Regions from separate parts of the Hydrogenophaga atypica genome, predicted to be linked through region 1. Evidence: predicted binding sites of a transcription regulator. Region 1 holds the regulator's gene; the other holds the start of a gene.

Region 1 (10,750 bases):
TAGCGCGCCAGCACATCCGGCAGGGCCTGTGGGGAGGGTGGCGGCATCAAACGGCACTCTGGTGAATGGCACTCATGCCAGCGAGCGTAACGCAAGATGCCCATGCATTGCAGCACTCAGCGGCACCCCGCAACCCCCAGCCCAAGACACAACCACAGCTTTGCCACTGTGGCGCCACACCACAGAAGGAACACCAACAAGGCGGCGAACCGCATGTCGCGCCGGGCGTTTGCCCCGCCTGAAAACAGCCTGCTCACCAGCCCCACCACCGGGCTGGTGACCACTTGCAGCAAGCCATAGACCACGTTGTCGCCTGAACGGCTACCCAGCAGCCGCATCAGCACCCACTGCCCTGCCAGCGCGAGCAGCGCAATCTCCACACACAACTTGAGCAGAACCACCACCGTGAGCATTGCGCCAACCTTTCGTCCGTTTTACCCCTTCCCCGCGCCTCGCCTGCAACAGCACACCGCAGAGACGCTTGCGACGTCAATCACCAGCAAAAAATAAGGGTTAATACTTATTTTTTCGATCAATCTGGACAGACCACCTACACTACACCTAGGGTTTACCCTTGATTTTGTGCTCACCAAGCGCCTCATCACCTGCGCGGCAAGCGACCCGCACGCTGCGCCCAACCAAGGAACCACCATGTCATTCGTTCACAACGTCATCGCCGTCATTGCAGAAACTCTCGCCCGTATCACCCGCCTGCGCATGAGCGCCGGTCTGCTGGGGTCCTGAAAGCGCGAAACACAAACGAAAAACCCCGGTGACCAAAGCCACCGGGGCCGACGGCGGGCCACAGGCCCATGCCGTTGGGTTTTGGCGGGCGGAGTTGGATGTCGCACCTGCCATGGGGCAACGGATTGCCCCTGAAAACCACCGGAGATGCAGCCGAACTGCTTCGCGGGTGGGCGCCCACCATCGGGTGGGCGACACAAGCTTATCGCGAACCCACGGCGACGCCCCAGTTCATTTTTTCAATCGCGAAGCGCACATCCATACGCAAAAGAGCCTCGCTTCCATAGATGATTTTTTGTCTTAAGATTTACTTTTAAATTCTTGACGAGACATTTAACAGGCACTAAGATTCGCCCCGTTTGCCCAGCCTAGGGTAAACCCGCGACCGCTGCCGACCCCGGCTAAGTTGGCTCCCAGGTCTGAAGCGACCTATCGCAGCCGATGGCGACCCCCTTTCAAAGTCCTCTCGGCTGCAAATCAGCACCCGAAAGGCACCCGACAAGGAGCGTGCTATGACAGCGCAAACATCCTGGCCCCGTGCCACCCTCAACAGCCTGCGAACGTTCGCAGACGACGTCACACGTGGCTTTTTTGACATCACCCACAACAGCCTTGCGCTGCTGGGCATGGTCTTGGCCGTGGGTTTGATGACCCTCACCTTCCGTGCCGACCTGCGCACCGCTGCCGAGGAAAAACTCCTCGGCTGGCTGCTGGAGCGCCAAAACGGCGGCGCCGTGATTGCCTTGACGGCCGACCCGACCGCCGTTGACCGTGCCACCGCACTGCACACCCACGAACTGCCCTCGGAGCAGGCCAAGGTGGCCCTGTGGCTGAGCCGAAAGTACCGCGTGGCACCAGAACCGCTGAGCGCCTTGGTGGCCGAGGCGTTTGAACTCGGCAAAAAAATCAAGCTGGACCCCAGCTTGTTGCTCGCGGTCATGGCCGTGGAGTCCAGCTTCAACCCGTTTGCTCAAAGCTCGGTGGGGGCTCAAGGTCTGATGCAGGTGATGACCCGCGTGCACACCGACAAATACGCCGGCTTTGGTGGCAAATTGGCCGCCTTTGACCCCGTGACCAACCTGCGCGTGGGCGCCCAGGTCCTCAGCGAATACGTCCGGCTGAGCGGCTCGGTCGAGGGCGGGCTGCGCCTTTATGTCGGCGCCGTCAGCAGCGACGGCAGCGACTACATCGACAAGGTGCTGGCGGAAACGCAGCGCATACAAAGCGTGGCACTGGGGCGCCCGGCTCCGGCGCCGGTTCGCACACCGCCTCGCAGCACCCCCACCGACAACATCGACCTCGCGCCCCCTGCACCGCTGCCCACACGCACCGACACCGAGGCGGCCGCTGATCTAGCGGCAACGATCAACAAGTCTTGAAACCGGCGTCGGCCTGCGCCGATAGCTGACGGCGGCGCCTGATAAACTCTGCTCCGTGCGCAACTGGCGATAGGCCGGCAACCCCACAGGTTGTTGTGCTGACGTGGGACACCACTGGGAAGCGCACCGCCTGCGGGTCAACACCCCTGGCGTTCAGCCGTTCGCCTGGGCAGCCCCTGTCGGCGCTTGTGTTGCCGCACAGGGAATCATCTCGCCTGACTGCCACACCATGTACGACCGCAACATCCTCATCGAACAAACCGACCCCGAGCTGTTCAAGGCCATCCAGCTGGAAAACGCCCGCCAGGAACACCACATCGAGCTGATCGCGAGCGAAAACTACGCTTCGCCTGCCGTGATGGCCGCTCAGGGCACCCAGCTCACCAACAAATACGCCGAAGGCTACCCCGGCCGCCGCTACTACGGTGGTTGCGAGTACGTGGACATCGCCGAACAGTTGGCCATCGACCGCGTCAAGCAACTGTTTGGCGCCGACGCCGCCAACGTGCAGCCGCACTGCGGCGCCTCCGCCAATGAGGCTGTGTTCCTGGCCTTCCTGAAGCCGGGCGACACCATCATGGGCATGAGCCTGGCCGAAGGCGGCCACCTCACCCATGGCATGCCGCTGAACATGTCGGGCAAGTGGTTCAACGTGGTCAGCTACGGCCTCGACAAAAACGAAGCCATCGACTACGACGCGATGGAAGCCAAGGCCCGTGAGCACAAGCCCAAGCTGATCGTGGCGGGCGCTTCGGCCTACAGCTTGCGCATCGACTTCGAGCGCTTCGCCAAGATCGCCAAGGAAATCGGCGCCATCTTCATGGTGGACATGGCCCACTACGCCGGCCTGATCGCCGCTGGCGTCTACCCCAACCCGGTGCCCCATGCCGACGTGGTGACCTCCACCACCCACAAGAGCCTGCGCGGCCCGCGTGGCGGCATCATTCTGATGAAGGCCGAGCACGAGAAGGCCATCAACAGCGCCATCTTCCCCGGCCTGCAGGGTGGTCCGCTGATGCACGTGATCGCAGCCAAGGCCGTGGCCTTCAAGGAAGCGCTGCAACCCGACTTCAAGGTCTACCAGCAACAGGTGGCCAAGAACGCCCAGATCGTGGCCGAAACCCTGACCCAGCGTGGCCTGCGCATCGTCAGTGGCCGCACCGAGAGCCACGTCATGCTGGTCGACCTCCGCGCCAAGGGCATCACCGGCAAGGAAGCCGAAGCCGTGCTGGGCAGCGCGCACATGACCATCAACAAGAACGCGATTCCCAACGACCCGGAAAAGCCCATGGTCACCAGCGGCGTGCGCATCGGTACCCCCGCCATGACCACGCGCGGCTTCAAGGATGAGGAAGCCCGCATCACGGCCAACTTGATCGCCGACGTGCTGGACAACCCCCGTGACCCGGCCAACATCGAGGCCGTGCGCGCCAAGGTCAACGCCCTGACCGCCCGCTTCCCCGTCTACCGCTGATCATGAAGTGCCCGTTCTGCGGCCATGCCGAGACCCAGGTGGTCGAGACGCGTGTGGCCGAGGACGGGGGTTTCATCCGGCGTCGGCGCCAGTGCGGCGCCTGTGAAAAGCGTTTCACCACCTACGAGCGGCCCGAGGTCAGCTTTCCGGCCGTCGTGAAGAAGGACGGTCGGCGCATCGACTACGAACCGGCCAAACTGCGCGCCAGCCTGGCGCTGGCGCTGCGCAAACGCCCGGTCAGCATGGAGCAGGTGGACAGCGCCATAGAACGCATCGAGGAAAAGCTGCTCAACCTCGGGCAGCGCGAAATCCCCTCGCACCGCCTGGGCGAAATGGTGATGCGCGAACTCAAGAAGCTGGACAAGGTGGCCTACATCCGCTTTGCCAGCGTCTACCGCAGCTTTGAGGACATCGACGAATTCAAGAACCTGGTGGACGAAGTTCGCAAGTAGAACGGCGTCCCTCCCTCCAAGACGACACAATTCTTGAGTGTGTCTTTCAGACTTTTGTTTTAGGCTTCCTCTCCATCGAGGGGAGGACACATGGAACAACAAGGCCTGAAAAAGTGCGGCCAGGTGCCCGATGCCGGCATCTGGACACGGGGTCGGCACCACACACGTGGTGTCACCTTGATCGAAACCCTGATCACCGTTTTCCTGCTGTGTTTGTTGGCGTTCATCGCCCTCCCCACTTGGCAATCACACCTGCTGCAAAAGCGGCTCGAAAGCGCCGCCGAAACCTACCGCCAGCACTTCCAGTGGGCGCGCAGCCACGCGATGCGTTCGGGGCAAACGGTTTCCATCCGGTTTGCCAGCGATGCCAGCGGCAGCTGCTACATCGTCTTCACCGGCCCTGAAACCGCCTGCGGCTGCAAGGCGGCGACAGCCCAATGCACGGCACCGGCGCGTCTGTTGGTCAGCGAACACCTTCCGGCCGAGCGGCACATCGCAATGCAACCCAAAAGCGTGAGCCAAATCTTCCGTCTCGGCCCGTTGCATGGGACGGTCACGCCCACCCCGGTGATCGTGTTCAGCGGCCCCAACGGCCAAACCCTCCACGAAGTGGCCAACAAGCTGGGCCGCACCCGCAGCTGCAGCCCACAGGGCAGCCTGCCGGGCTGGCCTGCCTGCACCACATGAGCCGGCCCGACATGGGGCGCGGCTTCACGCTGGTGGAGATGCTGATCACCCTGGCGGTGGTCGGCATCCTCGGCACCCTGGCCTACCCCTCGTACCGAGACCACGTGCTGCGCGCCCGCCGCAGCGAGGCCTTCAGTGCCCTCTCGGCCGTGGCACAAGCCCAGGACCGCTGGCGAGCCACACACACCCGCTATGCCGACTCACTTGCCGACCTGGGACTTGAATCCACCAGCGGCCCGGGACGCTACTACCAGATCGAGCTTGAGACCCATGAATCCCACAGCCACAGCCAATTCATGGCCATCGCCCGTGCCACAGGCCCGCAACGTGCCGACACCCGCTGCGCCCTGCTGCAGCTCGGCCAGCACGGCCAACAACAGCTGCGCACCGCGAGCGACCACCGTGGCGAAGACACCACCTCTCATTGCTGGCCAAGCTGAAGCACGCCACACACGGCACCGGTCGCAGCGCTGGCAAACGGGCCTGACCCTGGTGGAGTTGCTGGTGGGCATGGCGCTGGGGTTGGTGGTGGCCGGCGGTGCCCTCGCCCTGTTTCTGACCGAACTCCAGACCAGCCGGCGGTTGCTGCTGGAAGCCAGGCTGGGACATGATTTGCGCGCTGCCGCCGACCTCTTGGCGCGCGACCTGCGCCGGGCCGGCCACTGGGAGGCATCCACCACCTCGGATGCCGACACCAACCCACACGGCGCCATCGAGCTGGACGACGCCTCGCTGGACGGCCTCTTTCGCCGCGTTCGCTACAGCTTCGACCTGCCCGGCAGCGATCCGCTGAGCGCAGCGTTTGCCCAAACAGACCACAAGTTGACACTGGCACTCGGCGGCTCGGGCCAACAGGAGCTGACCGATCCCGCCGTCGTGCGCATCACCCAATTGGCGATCACGCCCACCGACACCCACGTGTCGCTCGCGGCCCTTTGTCCGCAAGCGTGTGGGTCGCCGGACACGCCGAACACCTGCCCCACGCTGGCCATCCGGCGCTACGACATTGTCCTGCGGGCCCAAGCCACCACCGACCCATCACTGCAACGCGAGGTTCGCACCACCGTCCACGTGCGCAACGACCAATGGAGCGGCACATGCCCAGGCACTTGACCACCCGCCGCCCCCAGCGCGGCGCAGGTGTGTTGGGGGTGATCGCCATGCTGCTGCTGATCGCGCTGGTGGTTGTCCTCTATCTGAACCGCCACCTTTTGCTGGCGCACCAAAGTGCTTCCAACCAATGGCGAGCTGCGGTTGCCGTCGAGTCTGCGGAGGCAGGCCTGAGCTGGATGCAGGACCGACTCAACCACCCCGGCCACCTTGACGCGCAATGCGAACCCGCCACGCTGGTCGCAGCAGGCACCGACTTCCGCGCGAACCACCTGCCCACCAGCACGGTGCCCGGGGCGAGCGCAGGCTGCCGCCTGCCCGGTGGCTCGCTCGACTGCGCCTGTCCAAACAACAACCAGACCTGGGCCGACGACTCAGCCGCGCGTTTTGTGGTGCGCCTGGCGCCAGAAACAGGCACGGGCACCGTCCGCGCCCAGGCGCTGGGCTGCGCCCCAGACACCGCCCCCTGCGACCAGGCCGCCCCGAACCAACTGGACACGGACGCGCGTGCGTGGCTGTCCGTCGCGCTGCGGCCGGTGCCGCTGCTGCCCTCACTGCCCGCGGCCGCCCTCACCTGCGCTGGCGAGTGTCGCCTGTTGGAGCAGGCCAGCCTGCGCAACGACCAGATCGTCGGCCTGGGGCTCGCGGCCCACACCGCGACAACGCTGACCCGTGCCCCAAGCACACAAGTGCTGGGCCTGCCGGGCGCGCCCCCAGCGCTTGCCAGCGTCGAAAACGACCCAACACTCGCAACCGCCGCAGGCGCCCCCTGCAACGATGAAGCCTTGTTCGCGCACCTGTTCCAGCAAAGCCTGGCCGCTTACGCCCGCTCGCCGCTGACCCGCCACCTGTCTTGCCCCACCGACAACGACTGCAGCGCCACCATCCGCCAAGCTCACGCACTGGGCTGGCGGGCCTTCTACCTGCCTGCGGGGGCGCTCCTTTCCAGCGGTGAGGCCATCGGCAGCCCCGATGCGCCCGTGGCCTTGGTCACGCCCGGCCGGCTCACCATCGACAACGCGCCCAACGTGTACGGTGTGCTCTTCGCACACGACACCTTCGTCAACGCCAGCGACGGTGGCGCCGCAGACATTCGGGGCGCAACGGTCAGTTGCCACCAACACCGCCAAGGCGGGCAAAGCGAGGTGGCCCACGACGCCGACACGCTCAACCGCCTGCGCGAAAGCACCCGCACGTACGAACGCGTACCCGGCAGCTGGAGGGATACGCCATGAACACCGCTCGTGGCCTCCACGCTCGGCTGCAGCACCCATGGCCCCGCACCGCCGCCGGCTTCACGCTGATCGAGGTGCTGATCGCGCTCCTGCTGGTGGGCGCCGGGCTGCTGGCCATGAGTGGCCTTCAGTCCAACCTGAGCCGCCACACCGACTTGTCCCGCCAACGCGGGGAGGCAACTCTGTTGGCCCAAGCAGGCATGGAAACACTGCGCCACCAGAGCCATCTGCCCACCGCGAACCTCGGTCTGACCGCTCAGGAACCCCAACGCAACCCACTGACCGGTGGCAGTGAGTCCATCGCCTCGGACCATTTCAACACCCGCTACACGCGCCTTTGGACGGTGCAAGGTGACGTGGCCGACGTCCTGCGTCCCGTCACCGTCGAATTGCACTGGAGCGATCGCGAGGGCACAGACCAGCAGTTGCGCCTGCATTCCGCACTGCCGGCCACGCAGCCGCTGCACAGCGCAAAGGCCGGCCTGCGACCAGCAACGACCGCCTCTCCCTGGCGTGCGCCGCAGCAACGCCACGCCACCATCCCACCCACGGCCCGACACGACGGCCCAGGCCGCAGCCGGCTGGACATCGAAAACCGCTGGCGCCTGGTCTTCGACAACACGACCGGCCTGGTGATTGAAATGTGTGGCACCGGTGACAGCGGCTCAGACCTGAACCTTTGCCACGCCATCCAAGCGCTGCTGCTCAGCGGCCACCTGAGCCGCTCCACCCCCGATCTGCCGTGGCCAACGGGCATGGATGTGTCGGGCCTCAGCGGCGTGGCAGGCCACGCCACCTGCCTGCTGCTTCTGCAACCCACAGGCGCAGGCGATTCAGATGGTGCCCAGCACTACGTCTGCCTGCTGCCTCTGCAGGCGGGACAGACCCAGTGGCAAGGCAAACCACGTTGGCGCGGCCTGCCCACCAACGATACCTTGCTGGTCTGCCGCTACGAATACGCCGCCACCGGCGGTGCCGACGAGGCGCAGCGCAACGTGCAAGGGCCCGACGGCTACGGCCCGGTGTCGCGCTCGCTGGCCCAGCAGAACTACCGACTGCACCGGGCCGCGGGCGATGCGTTGTGCCCGCCCGATAATCCCAGCACCTTCCGCTGGGCGGTGCACCAGGATTGCCGGGCCGGCCAGGCCCACGCGGACCGGGACTGCCCCTGATCCCTGCGCCACCACCATGCCCACACCGCCCTCGCCCCTGTTTTTCCCCCTGGCGGACGCCACCCCCTCGGTCGGCCTGTCCGAGCCCAACCCACGGGTCGCCTGCGTCATCACCTCGCCCTCGGGCGAGGTGATCGCCCGGGGTCATACCCAACAAGCGGGCGGGCCCCATGCCGAAATCATGGCCCTGCGTGCCGCCACCGCCGCAGGGCGGTCCGTGCGGGGTGCCACCGCCTACGTCACGCTGGAGCCCTGCGCCCACCATGGCCGCACCCCGCCCTGCTGCGACGCCCTCATCGAGGCCGGTCTGGCACGGGTGGTGGTGGCCCTGGGCGACCCCAACCCCCGCGTGGCCGGGCAAGGCCTGGCGCGCATGCGGGCGGCCGGCATCCAGGTCGAGGTGCTGCCCGCCGACCACCCCGCCGCCATCGAGGCGCGCGAGCTCAACATCGGCTTCCTCTCGCGCATGGTGCGAGGCCTGCCTTGGGTGCGGCTCAAGGTGGCCGGTTCGCTCGACGGGCGCACCGCCCTGCCCAACGGCGTGAGCCAGTGGATCACCTCGCCCGAAGCACGCGCCGACGGGCACGCCTGGCGCAAGCGGGCCGGCGCAATGCTCACCGGCATCGGCACGGTGCTGGAAGACAACCCGCGCCTGGACGTGCGCCTGGTGCCCACCGAGCGCCAACCCGTGCGGGTGATCGTGGACGCCCGACTGCAAACGCCTGCCAACGCTCGCATCCTGCAGCCGCCGGGCACCGTGTGGGTCTACACCGCCGCCGACCCCGCCACCAGCGCCGCGCGCCGCACCGAACTGCAGGCGGCGGGCGCTACCGTCATCGACTGCCCAGGCGCCCACGGCAAGGTCGATCTGGCCGCCATGCTGCGCGACCTGGCCGCCCGCGAGATCAATGAGCTGCACGTCGAAGCGGGCCACAAGCTCAACGGCTCCTTTCTGCGCGAGGGCCTGGTGGACGAGCTGCTGCTCTACCTGGCCCCCAAACTGCTGGGCGATGGCGCGGGGCTGGCCGCCCTGGGGCCGTTCGAGGACCTCCACCAGGCGCCCGGATTCGAATTCCTGGACGTCCAGCGCATCGGACCCGACCTGCGCCTGCGCGCCCGCCCGCCGGGACGCGACGCCTTCTGAACCCCCAAGCCCAGGGCAAACCCGAATCCCTGCGACAATAGCCGGATGTTTACCGGCATCATCACAGGCGTGGGGCGCATCACCGCTGTCCAGCCGCTCGGCAGTTCTTCCTCCCATGGCAAGCGCCTGACCCTCCAGGCGCCACCAGGCTACCTGGACGACGTGGGCTTGGGCGACAGCATCGCCCTCAACGGCGCCTGCATGACGGTCACCACCTTTTCCGCCGAGAAGGGCGAGTTCACCATCGACATCTCGGCCGAGTCGCTGGACAAAACCAGCGGCCTGGACAACGAAGGCCCGGTCAACCTCGAAAAAGCCCTGCGCGCCCACGACCGGCTGGGCGGCCACATCGTCAGCGGCCACGTGGACGGCATCGGCCACGTCACGCGCTTCGAGCAAGTGGGCGAAAGCTGGGACCTGCGCGTGATGGCCCCGCCCGCGCTGGGCAAGTACCTGGCCTACAAGGGCTCCATCACCGTCAACGGCGTAAGCCTGACCGTCAACCGCGTGGTTGACAGTGAAGCCGGCTGCGAGTGCCACATCAACCTGATCCCCCACACCGTCGAGAACACCGCCCTGGGCAACCTGCGGGCGGGCTCGCGTGTCAACCTCGAAATCGACCTCATCGCCCGCTACGTCGAGCGCATGCTGAAGCACAACCCATGAGCACACCCGTCCCCATCTCCCCGGTCGAAGACATCGTTGCCGACATGCGCGCCGGGCGCATCGTCATCCTCGTGGATGAGGAAGACCGCGAAAACGAAGGCGATCTGGTGCTGGCGGCCGACCACGTCACGCCCGAGGCCATCAACTTCATGGCCCGCTTTGGTCGTGGCCTGATCTGCCTGACGCTGACCAAGGACCGCTGCGAGCGCCTGAACCTGCCGCCCATGGTGCCGCGCAACGGCACCAAGATGGGCACCGCTTTCACCGTCTCCATCGAGGCGGCCGAGGGCGTGACCACCGGCATCTCGGCCGCAGACCGCGCCCGCACCGTGCAGGTGGCGGTGGCCCCCAACGCCCAGGCAGCCGACCTGGTGCAGCCGGGCCACATCTTCCCGCTGCAGGCGGTGGAGGGCGGCGTGCTCATGCGCGCTGGCCACACTGAAGCCGGCTGCGACCTCGCCGCCATGGCCGGCTGCACGCCCGCCGCCGTGATCTGCGAGATCATGAAAGACGACGGCACCATGGCCCGCCTGCCCGACCTGCAGCTGTTCGCGGCCGAACACGGCCTCAAGATCGGCACGATTGCCGATCTGATCGAACACCGCAGCCGCGTCGAGAGCCTGGTGCAAAAAGTGGGCAGCCGCCCGCTCAACACCGCTTTCGGCGAATTCACCGCCCACGCCTTCC
Region 2 (10,750 bases), on a different contig from region 1:
AACACGGTGTGGATCTCTGGGAACAAGGCCAGGCCCATCGTGTGACGGGCGAGCGTGCCGAACAGGTGCTCGATCCCACAGGGTGCGGCGATGCGTTCCGTGCGGCCTTGCTGTGGGGCTTGTCTCAGGGGTGGTCCCTGGCGCGTTGTGCGGCGCTGGGCAACCGGATGGGCGCGCGCAAAATTGCCAGCCGGGGTCCGCAGAACTACCAACTCAGCGACGCTGACCGCAACGTGGCGCCCTGACCATGAAAAAAGCCCGGTGCAATGCACCGGGCTTTTGGCTTTCAGCGAGGCCTGAAATCAGGGTTTGCTGGAAGTGGGGAAAGGCCATGCGGCCTGCGGGTTCAGCGTGGTTTGTGCTGCGGGTGCAGGGGCAGGCTTGGCGGGCGCCTTTTTCGCGGCGGCTTTTTTGGCGGGAGCGGCTTTCTTCGCCGGTGCAGCGGCCTTTTTGGGCGCAGCGGCCTTCTTCGCCGGAGCTGCCGCCTTTTTGGGCGCAGCGGCCTTCTTCGCCGGAGCTGCCGCCTTTTTGGGCGCAGCGGCCTTCTTCGCCGGAGCTGCCGCCTTCTTGGCTGGAGCGGCCTTCTTCGCCGGAGCCGCCGCCTTCTTGGCCGGAGCGGCCTTCTTCGCCGGAGCCGCCGCCTTCTTGGCCGGAGCGGCCTTCTTCGCCGGAGCTGCCGCCTTCTTGGCCGGAGCGGCCTTCTTCGCAGGCGCTGCCGCCTTCTTGGCCGGAGCGGCTTTCTTCGCCGGAGCGGCTTTCTTTGCCGCAGCTTTTTTCGCAGTTGCCATGTTGTTCTCCTTGATCAAGTTGCACAGTGCACCACACGCCCCAGGATGGACGTGCAGCGATTCAGCGGGTTGGGAGCCGGTGGATGCATGCCACTTGTGGTGCCCAGCGCGTTGAATGGGGAGACAAAACCCGCGCGCGGCGTTGCCACAGCGTGTTGGTCGGGTTTTGAAAATGAAGGCCGCATGTGAAGAAGGCGTGGTCTTGTCCGGTCAGTCCCAGGACAGGGCGCCGCCCGATTGGTACTCGATCACACGGGTTTCGAAGAAGTTGCGTTCCTTCTTGAGGTCGATCATCTCGCTCATCCAGGGGAACGGATTCTCTTCGTTGGGGAACAGGGCTTCGAGGCCAATCTGCGTGGCGCGCCGGTTGGCGATGTAGCGCAGGTAGCCCTTGAACATGGAGGCGTTGAGGCCCAGCACGCCACGTGGCATGGTGTCCTCGGCGTAGCGGTACTCCAACTCGACCGCCTTCTCGAACAGCGCCTTGATCTCGGCCTTGAACTCGGCCGTCCACAGGTGCGGGTTCTCCAGCTTGAGCTGGTTGATCAGGTCGATGCCGAAGTTGCAGTGCATGGACTCGTCGCGCAGGATGTACTGGTACTGCTCGGCGGCACCGGTCATCTTGTTCTGGCGGCCCAGGGCCAGGATCTGCGTGAAGCCGACGTAGAAGAACAGGCCTTCCATCAGGCAGGCAAAAACGATCAGCGACTTCAGCAGCGTCTGGTCGTTTTCGGGCGTGCCGGTCTTGAAGGACGGGTCCATGATCGCCTCGATGAAGGGGATCAGGAACTGGTCCTTGTCGCGGATCGAGGCAACTTCGTTGTAGGCGTTGAAGATCTCGCCTTCGTCCAGGCCCAGCGACTCGACGATGTACTGGTAGGCGTGGGTGTGGATGGCTTCTTCAAAGGCCTGGCGCAGCAGAAACTGGCGGCACTCGGGCGCGGTGATGTGGCGGTAGGTGCCCAACACGATGTTGTTGGCGGCCAGCGAGTCGGCGGTGACGAAGAAGCCGAGATTGCGCTTGACGATGCGGCGCTCGTCTTCGCTCAGACCGTTGGGGTCCTTCCAGGTCGCGATGTCACGCGACATGTTGACCTCTTGTGGCATCCAGTGGTTGGCACAGGTGGCGAGGTATTTTTCCCAGGCCCACTTGTACTTGAAGGGCACCAGCTGGTTGACGTCGGTCTGGCCGTTGATGATGCGTTTGTCGGCGGCCGAGACGCGGCCACCGGCGTGTGCGCTGCGCGGGGCAACGGCCGCTTGGGCCAGTGCCTGCGCGTGGGCCGAAGCCTGTGCGGCGGCCAGCGAAGCGGAGGCGGGAGAGGGGGTGTGCATCGCCAGAGACGGCGAGGCGGTCACACCGCTGGGGCTGTTCGATGCCGGCGGCGTGTGGGTGCGTTGCGGTGAGGGCGTGACTTCGTCGTCCCAGGTCAGCATATCGGTTTCCAAGTGTGCGAATTATCAAAGCTGCGAATCGAAAAGCAAAGCGGCATCTCGATCCATCGCGCGTGTTTGTTGTGTGGGTGCATCGAAAAAAGGCACAAGCACATGCGACACCTGAGTGACCACATGTGCCGTGCCTTGAGTCATGTCACTGGCAGGCTTCGCAGCCCGCGTCGTCGATGGCCGAGAAGGTCACGTCGGTGGCCGCCACCACAGCCACAGGGGCTGCCACGTTGGATGCCGCCATCGCGTTGTGCGCGCCACCAGAACCCCCCATGGGCACCGCATTGAGCTGCCCCGTGCGACCGGTGGATTTCTCCACGTGGGTGGCGCTGCGGGTGCGCAGGTAGTAGGTGGTTTTGAGGCCACGCAGCCAGGCCAGCTTGTAGGTGTCGTCGAGCTTCTTGCCCGAGGCGCCGGCCATGTAGATGTTGAGCGATTGCGCCTGGTCGATCCACTTCTGGCGGCGTGCGGCGGCTTCCACCAGCCAGTGTGTGTCGACTTCAAAAGCGGTGGCGTACAAAGCTTTGATGTCTTGTGGCACACGGTCGATGGGCAGCAGCGAGCCGTCGAAGTGTTTGAGGTCCATCACCATCACGTCGTCCCACAGGCCCAGGCGCTTCAAGTCCTTGACCAGGTAGCCGTTGATGACGGTGAACTCGCCCGACAGGTTGGACTTGACCGAGAGGTTGCCGAAGGACGGCTCGATGGACGCGTCCACACCAATGATGTTGGAGATGGTGGCGGTGGGCGCAATGGCCACGCAGTTGGAGTTGCGCATACCGTCCTGTGCGATTTTGACGCGCAGCGCATCCCAGTCCAACGTGGCAGAGCTGTCGGTTTCGACGTAACCACCGCGCTGTTCGGCCAGCAGGTTCAGCGAGTCCAGCGGCAGGATGCCACGGTCCCACAGCGAGCCCTTGTAGCTGCTGTACTTGCCCCGCTCCTTGGCCAGCTCGGTCGATGCCCAGTAGGCGTGGTAGCACACGGCTTCCATGGAGCGGTCGGCAAATTCCACTGCTGCCTCCGATGCGTAAGGCACACGCAGCTGGTACAGCGCGTCCTGGAATCCCATGATGCCCAGGCCCACAGGACGGTGGCGCAGGTTGGAGTCGCGCGCCTTCTTGACCGCGTAGTAGTTGATGTCGATCACGTTGTCCAGCATGCGCATCGCGGTGGCGATGGTGCGCTTGAGCTTGTCCTGATCGATCTGGCCGTCCTTCAGGTGTTGGGCCAGGTTGACCGAGCCCAGGTTGCAGACGGCGGTTTCCGTGTCGCTGGTGTTGAGCGTGATTTCGGTGCACAGGTTGGACGAGTGCACCACGCCCACGTGCTGCTGCGGGCTGCGCACGTTGCAGGCGTCCTTGAAGGTGATCCAGGGGTGGCCGGTCTCGAACAGCATCGAGAGCATCTTGCGCCACAGGTCAGACGCAGGCACCTGGCGGTAGGGCTTGATCTCGCCGCGCGCGGCCTTTTCTTCGTAGGCCACATAGGCCTTTTCAAAGGCGGTGCCGAACAGGTCGTGCAGATCGGGCACGTCGTTGGGCGAGAACAGGCTCCACATGCCTTTTTCCATCACGCGTTTCATGAACAGGTCGGGAATCCAGTTCGCCGTGTTCATGTCGTGGGTGCGGCGGCGGTCGTCGCCGGTGTTCTTGCGCAGCTCCAGGAATTCTTCGATGTCCAGGTGCCAGGTTTCCAGGTAGGTGCACACGGCACCCTTGCGTTTGCCACCTTGGTTCACGGCCACGGCGGTGTCGTTGACCACCTTGAGGAAGGGCACCACGCCCTGCGATTCGCCGTTGGTGCCCTTGATGTGGGAGCCCAGGGCGCGCACACGGGTCCAGTCGTTGCCCAGGCCACCGGCAAACTTGCTCAGCAGCGCGTTTTCCTTGATGGACTCGTAGATGCCGTCGAGGTCGTCGGGCACCGTGGTCAGGTAGCAGCTGGAGAGTTGCGAGCGCAGCGTGCCGCTGTTGAACAGCGTGGGGGTGGACGACATGAAGTCGAACGAGGACAGCACCTCGTAGAACTCGATGGCGCGCGCTTCGCGGTCGATTTCGTTGAGCGCCAAGCCCATGGCCACGCGCATGAAGAAAGCCTGTGGCAGCTCGATGCGGGTCTTGCGCACGTGCAAGAAGTAGCGGTCGTACAGGGTTTGCAGGCCCAGGTAATCAAAGCCCTGGTCGCGCTCGGCCTTGAGGGCGGCGCCCAGGCGCTTGAGGTCGAACTGCAGCAGCTTTTCGTCGAGCAGTTCGTTTTCCACGCCCTTCTTGATGAAACCGGGGAAGTAGTCGGCGTAGCGCGCGGCCATGTCGGCAGGCAACACCTCTTCGCCCAACACCTCCTTGACGATGGTGTGCAGCAGCAGGCGCGCGGTGGCGTAGGTGTAGTCGGGGTCTTTTTCGATCAGGGTGCGGGCCGCCAGGATGGAGGCCTTGTGCACCTCTTCCAGCGGCACGCCGTCGTACAGGTTGCGCAGGGTTTCGGTGACGATGGGCTCGGGCTTCACGTCAGCGCCCAGGTTGGCGCAGGCACCGGCGATGAGGGTTTGCAGGTGGCCCATGTCCAGCGGCACGCGCTGGCCGCCATCGGTGACGTGCAGTTGTGGTGCGGCAGCGGCAGCGGGCACGCCTTGCTGGGCGCGTTCTTGCGCGCGGCGCTCGCGGTACAGCACATAGGCACGCGCCACTTCGTGGTGGCCGCTGCGCATCAGGCCCAGTTCCACCTGGTCTTGCACGTCTTCGATGTGGAAGGTGCCACCGCTGGGGCGCGAACGCATGAGCGCGCGCACCACGGCCTGCGTGAGCTGGTCCACGTCTTCACGCACGCTGGCCGAAGCGGCGCCCTGGGTGCCATGCACCGCCAGGAAAGCCTTCATCAGCGCCACCGCGATCTTGTTGGGCGCAAACGGCACCACCGCGCCATTGCGGCGGATGATCTGGTAATGCGACAGCGCGTCTGCGCTTTGAGCGCGGCTTGCCTGGGTCGCCGCAGGCTGGGCGGCCAGGGACGCGTGGGTGGGGCTGGATTCGGTGATCTGCATGGGCTTCCTCTTGGGATGTTGTTGGGCCTGGCGCTGTCGATGGGGGTGTCTCAGCGGCGGATGTTCGGCGTGGTCGAGAATCTCGGAAGGCACTATAGCTAGTGTGTCAACTTCCGACAAGCCACTACAGGTAGTGTATCGACCCAGTTTTCAATAGGCAAAAAAAGACGCGCTTCGGCGAGAAAAAACGGCTGTTTCTGCGCGGGCCTGTGGGCGCCAATGGCCAAGCCTGTGTGCGTGTTGGAAACGGCTTGCCACGGGCCTTGGAGCGCCATTTGCCGCTGTACCCCGCACCGTGCTTGGGCTTTGGGTGGCCTTCGGTGCGTGGGGGCTGCGCGGGCCTTTCCAGGTCGGGGCTGCCGCTATTGGGGAAAACACCGGGCCGGCCACGCCAGCCGGTTTTGCAGCTGGGCCCAGTCAAAGCCGGCGCCTGGGTCGGCCTTGCGACCGGGGGCCACGTGTTCGTGGCCGGCCACCGCGCGCACGGGGTAACGCCGGGCCAGGCGCTGGCACAGGTCGACCAGTGCGCCGTATTGCGCGGGCTCAAACAGGCCACCTTCCAGCCCTTCGAGCTCGATGCCGATGGAGAAATCGTTGCAGTTGTCGCGTCCCGCCCAGTGCGAGCGGCCGGCGTGCCACGCGCGCTGGTCGCAGGCCACAAACTGGACCACCTCACCGTTGCGCCGGACCAGGAAGTGGGCCGACACCTCCATGCCCCTGATGGTCTGGAAATAGGGGTGGGCGTCCCAATCCAGCCGGTTGCAGAACAGGGCTTCGATTTCGCCGCCACCAAAACAGCCCGGTGGCAGGCTGATCGAGTGCACCACGATCAGCGAGATGTCGGTCGGGTCGGGTCGGGGGCCGAAGTTGGGCGACGGCACGTGGCGCACCCCCGGCAGCCAGTGGGGCGCCACCTCACTCGTCATGGTCCACGGCGTCTTTGGGCATGGGAATTTGCAGGCGCTGGATGCGGTAGCGGATTTGCCGCAGGTTCAGGCCCAGGCGGGTGGCGGCCAACGTGCGGTTGTAGTTGGCCTCACGCAGCGCACGCACCAGCACCTCGCGTTCCTGCTGGTCCAGAAAAGCCTGCAGGTCCGACGGTGCGGCGGCGGGCGGCGCTGCGGCCTCGGGCAGGGCCTCGTCGCTGGCCGTTGGTGGGGCGTCAGGCGTCGGTGTCTCGGCCCATTCGCCGGCCCCGTCGCTGAGGTCGTTCAGGGTGATGATCTGTCCGTCGCACAGGGCCAGCGCGCGGTGCAGCAGGTTCTCCAGCTCGCGCACGTTGCCGGGCAGCGGATGGTGGTTCAGCCAGTCCTGGGCCAGCGGGTCCAACAGGGGCAGGTGCTGGCCCGACTCGGTGCAGATGCGGCGCAGCAGCGCCTGCACCAGCTGGGGCAGGTCTTCGCGTCGTTCGCGCAGGGCAGGCATGCGCACCTCGATCACGTTGAGCCGGTAGAACAGGTCTTGGCGGAAGTGACCGGCCTTGACCTCAGCGGCCAGATCTTTGTGCGTGGCACTGACCAGGCGCACGTCGATGTTGTCTTCCTGCACGGCGCCCAGTGCGCGCACCTGGCGCTCCTGCACCACGCGCAGCAGCTTGGCCTGCATGGCCAGCGGCAGATCACCGATTTCGTCCAGAAACAGCGTGCCGCCGTGGGCCGCCTGGAAGTAGCCTTCGCGGTCTTGTGATGCGCCGGTGAAGGCGCCTTTGCGCACACCAAAAAATTCGGCCTCGATGAGCGACTCGGGAATGGCGCCGCAGTTGACCGCCACAAATGGGCCGCTGGCGCGGTGGCTGCAACCGTGCAGGGCGCGCGCGACCAGCTCTTTGCCGGTGCCCGACTCGCCCTGCACCAGCACCGGTGCCATGCTGCGCGCCACCCGCTCGATGCGCTGGCGCACCGCCACCATGGGTGCCGACACGCCCACGATGCGGGCCAGCGGCGGTGCGCCGCTTGCGTCCGGTGACGGCACGGCGCTGGCCCCCCGTGTGGCCAGCGGACCGCTGCCCGGCATGCTCTGCAGGGCCGAGGCCACCACGCTGCGGAACTGCTTGAGGTCCACCGGTTTGGTCAGGTAGTCGAAGGCGCCGCATTTCAGGGCTTCCACCGCGTTTTCGGCCGAACCGTGGGCGGTGATGACGATGGCGCGCTCGTTGCGCTGGGCCCGGCTGATTTCGCGCAGCAGCTCGATGCCCTGGCCGTCCGGCAGGCGCATGTCGGTGATGATGGCGTGAAAGCGCCGGCCTTCGAGGGCGGCGCGTGCCTCGCGCAGGTCCTGAGCGGCTTCCACCCGGTAGCCCTCGCGCAGCAGCGTGAGCTCGTAGAGGGTGCGCAGATCGGGCTCGTCATCGACGACCAGAATCTCGAAGGGCGGGGTGGTGGACATGGTCAGGCTTGGGGCGCGAGGCGGTTCAGGCGCGGCAGATCGACGGCAAATTCATTGCCATCGCGTTGCTCCAGCAGGCTGCGCTGGTAGCTGATGTGGGCACCATAACGCTCGCACAGTTCACGGCAAATGTACAAGCCCAACCCGCTGCTGCGGCTCTCGGAGGAAAAGAAGGGCTCAAACAGGTGGCGGCGCACGCCCGCATCCAGCGGTTGGCCGTCGCTCCACACGCTCAGGCGCACCCGGTGCAAGCCCACCGGCACGGTGCTCACCAGAATGCAGGCGGGCGTGCCGCTGGCGTAGCGCAAGGCGTTGTCCAGCAGGTTGACCAGCAGGCGCCGCAGGTGCTCGGGGTCGAAGCCCACATGTACCTGTGGGCAGTGTGCGCGCACCTCCACCAGCGGCTGGCAGCCATTTTGTTGTGCCCAGTCGTGGGTGATGGTGTGGGTGTGCAGATCCAGCGGCAGGGCCGGGCCCTGGCCCGTCGATGCCATGCCGGGCTCCAGCCGCGCCACGTTGAGCACATCGTCCACGATGCGGGCCAGCCGTTGCGCGTTCTGTCCGATCATGGCCGTGAGCCGGCGTTGGGTGGGCGCCTGCAGCTCTTCGTCGAGCAGGGCGTTGGCCTGCGAGATGGCCGCCAGCGGGTTGCGAATTTCGTGCGCCACGGCGGCCGACATGCGGCCCATGGCCGCCAGTTTTTCGGTGCGCACACGCGCTTCCATCTCGCGCAGGTCTTCCAGAAAGACCACGCACAGGTGCTCGGAGGCCTCGCCATGTTGCCCAGTCAGGTGGGTGCGCGCGAGCAGCTTGCGGTTGACACCCTGGCCGAGGTCAAGCCGCACCTCCTCCTCCATGGCGGTGCCGGTGGCAAAGGTGCGCTGCACCAGTTGCAGAACGGCCTGCCAGGCTTGTGGACTGCCCAGATCGACGGCGTTCGACGCGTCCACCGGGACGCCTTCGGTGTGCAACATGGCTTCGGCGGCCGGGTTGGCATGCCGTGCGCGGCCTTGCTGGTCAATCACCAACACCCCCTCGGACAAGCCCTCGATCACCAGTTCGTTCACCCGTGCTTGCGTGCGCGCGGCACGCTGGCTGCTCTGGGCCAGCGCCTCCTCGCGCGCCAGGCGCAGTGCCAGCTGGTTGGCCAGCAGCGCGACCAGAAAAAAGCCGGTGCCGGTCAGCCCGGTCTGCAACAGCCGGGTGGTCGATTCGGCGCCACTGGACAGCAGGTTCCAGCCCGTGTCGAACAGCAGGAACAGCGTGACAGCTGCTGCGGTGGCCAGGCTCAACAACAGCGTGCCCAGCACCGATGCCAGCAGCAAAGGCAGCACAAACAGCGGCGTGTAGTTGAAGTTGCCTTGCTGGAAAAACTGCAGGCAGCCGAAGGCCGTGATGTCGATGACCAACGTCCAGATCCAGCGCAGATCGACCCGGCGCCCACCATCGCTGCGTGGCGCCCACCGCAACGAGGCCAGGGTGGACACGAGGTAGGCGGCCGTCAGCCCCACCAGCCAGGGCGTGCTGCTGCCAGCCATGGTGTTGACCCAGGCCTGCAGCCCCAGCAACACCACTGCCACCAGCACCCGGGCCTGCATGAAAGCGGTCCACAGGCGGTTGAAGGACTGAGCGTGGGTGTCGCCGGGTGCCTGTGCACCGTGGTCGGACGGCTGGAACCAGCTGGGCACGAAGGTCGATGCCGCATCGGTTCGGTTCATGTCAGGGCCTCATGCCTCGTGTTGACGCAGGTGGTCCTGACTGCAGTAGGTGCCTCGCGCGCCTGCCACAGCGTCCAGGGCCGGGAGGTGCAGGCCACAGTGCGCACAAGACACCATCTCGGCCGGGGGCTGTGCTGCTGGCGGCGGCATGGGCGCCTGAGGCGCGGGCGGCTCGTCGCGGGCTTCTTCGGCGCGGTTGCGCCGCCACAGCCAGACGCCGGCCAGCACCACCAGGATGACCAGCACGAACTTCATGCGCGTTGCAGCAACACTTCGAGCACGAAGCGCGACCCCACGTAACCCAGCAGCAGCAGACCCGCGCCCGCGTACAACACGCGCACGGCGGTGCGGCCACGCCAACCCAGGCGCCAACGGCCCCACAACAGCACGGCGGTGGTCAGCCAGGCCAGCAGCGAAAACACGGTCTTGTGGTTCCAAACCCAGCCGCCGGTGAGCTCGTGGGCAAACCAGCCGCCGACCAGCAACGTGGCGCTCAGCAGCACAAAACCCGCACCCACAAAACGGAAGGTGAGGCCTTCCAGTGCCAGCAGGGGCAGACCAGGCGAGGCATCGCGGCCGGTGCGCATGGCCTGTTCGGCCCGGCGCATCAGCCAGGCGTGGAACACGGCCAGCGCAAACATGGCGTAGGAGGCCACGCCCAGTGCCCAGTGCACCGGCAGCCACTGGGTGGGCAGGTTGTGCTGGTCGCTGCCGGGAAACACCCAGGCCAGCAGCACCGCCAACGTGCCCAGGCCGGCCAGCGCCAGGGTGGATTGCAAGCGCGGGTAGACCCAGGTTTCCACGGCATAGACCGCCAACACCAGCCACGCGGTGACCGACAAGGCCGGTGCAAAGCCGAATTTGGGCGGATCGGCGCTGAAGCCGGCGATCAGGGCCGCCGCGTGCAGCAGCCATGTGGCGCTCATCAGGGTCCGCTGTGCAGGGGCCTGCCAGCGCAGGCGTCCCAGGGCCAGCGCGGCATAGCCCAGCGCGGCCGCCAGGGCCAGCGCGGTGTTCCACCAGGGGCTCGCGGCTAAAATCATCCGCACAGTTTAACGGTCCCGTCCCACCCGACGCGGCGCCGCTGCCGCCCGCAGGCGGCTTTCCAACCGGTTTTCATCATGGCCTCAGCCCTCTCCGAAAAACTCTCACGCATCGTCAAGGAAATGCGCGGCCAGGCCCGCATCACCGAAGCCAACGTGGCCGACATGATGCGCGAGGTGCGCCTGGCCCTGTTGGAGGCCGACGTGGCCCTGCCGGTGGTGCGCGATTTTGTGGCCCGCGTGAAAGAGAAGGCGCTGGGCCAGGAGGTGGTGGGCTCGCTCACGCCGGGTCAGGTGCTGGTGAGCGTGGTCAACCGCGAGCTGGCC

Evidence for each region. The regulator NrdR, encoded in region 1, represses ribonucleotide reductase genes. The targets are predictions, from matches to a motif close to CACNANATNTNGTG.
Region 2: a site for NrdR is predicted at 5,368-5,381, ahead of ACFQPB_RS02610 (ribonucleoside-diphosphate reductase subunit alpha). Genes of this name have one in related genera too.

What each region holds. Positions count from the first base shown of each region.
Region 1 is NZ_JBHTCA010000008.1:18,279-29,028, forward strand. Features, by position in the region: gene ACFQPB_RS12565 (DUF4212 domain-containing protein) at 1-47, opposite strand, end outside; gene ACFQPB_RS12570 (hypothetical protein) at 117-413, opposite strand; gene ACFQPB_RS12575 (lytic transglycosylase domain-containing protein) at 1,257-2,123, shown strand; ZMP/ZTP riboswitch at 2,173-2,301, shown strand; gene glyA (serine hydroxymethyltransferase) at 2,353-3,597, shown strand; gene nrdR (transcriptional regulator NrdR) at 3,600-4,049, shown strand; gene ACFQPB_RS12590 (GspH/FimT family pseudopilin) at 4,140-4,736, shown strand; gene ACFQPB_RS12595 (type IV pilin protein) at 4,733-5,176, shown strand; gene ACFQPB_RS12600 (PilW family protein) at 5,139-5,849, shown strand; gene ACFQPB_RS12605 (hypothetical protein) at 5,834-7,081, shown strand; gene ACFQPB_RS12610 (type IV pilus modification PilV family protein) at 7,078-8,253, shown strand; gene ribD (bifunctional diaminohydroxyphosphoribosylaminopyrimidine deaminase/5-amino-6-(5-phosphoribosylamino)uracil reductase RibD) at 8,270-9,397, shown strand; gene ACFQPB_RS12620 (riboflavin synthase) at 9,443-10,063, shown strand; gene ribBA (bifunctional 3,4-dihydroxy-2-butanone-4-phosphate synthase/GTP cyclohydrolase II) at 10,060-10,750, shown strand, end outside.
Region 2 is NZ_JBHTCA010000002.1:42,411-53,160, reverse strand. Features, by position in the region: gene ACFQPB_RS02625 (carbohydrate kinase family protein) at 1-245, shown strand, start outside; gene ACFQPB_RS02620 (histone) at 303-788, opposite strand; gene ACFQPB_RS02615 (ribonucleotide-diphosphate reductase subunit beta) at 999-2,225, opposite strand; gene ACFQPB_RS02610 (ribonucleoside-diphosphate reductase subunit alpha) at 2,380-5,277, opposite strand; gene ampD (1,6-anhydro-N-acetylmuramyl-L-alanine amidase AmpD) at 5,640-6,203, opposite strand; gene ACFQPB_RS02600 (sigma-54-dependent transcriptional regulator) at 6,193-7,662, opposite strand; gene ACFQPB_RS02595 (sensor histidine kinase) at 7,665-9,380, opposite strand; gene ACFQPB_RS02590 (PP0621 family protein) at 9,390-9,635, opposite strand; gene ACFQPB_RS02585 (cytochrome C assembly family protein) at 9,632-10,423, opposite strand; gene ffh (signal recognition particle protein) at 10,502-10,750, shown strand, end outside.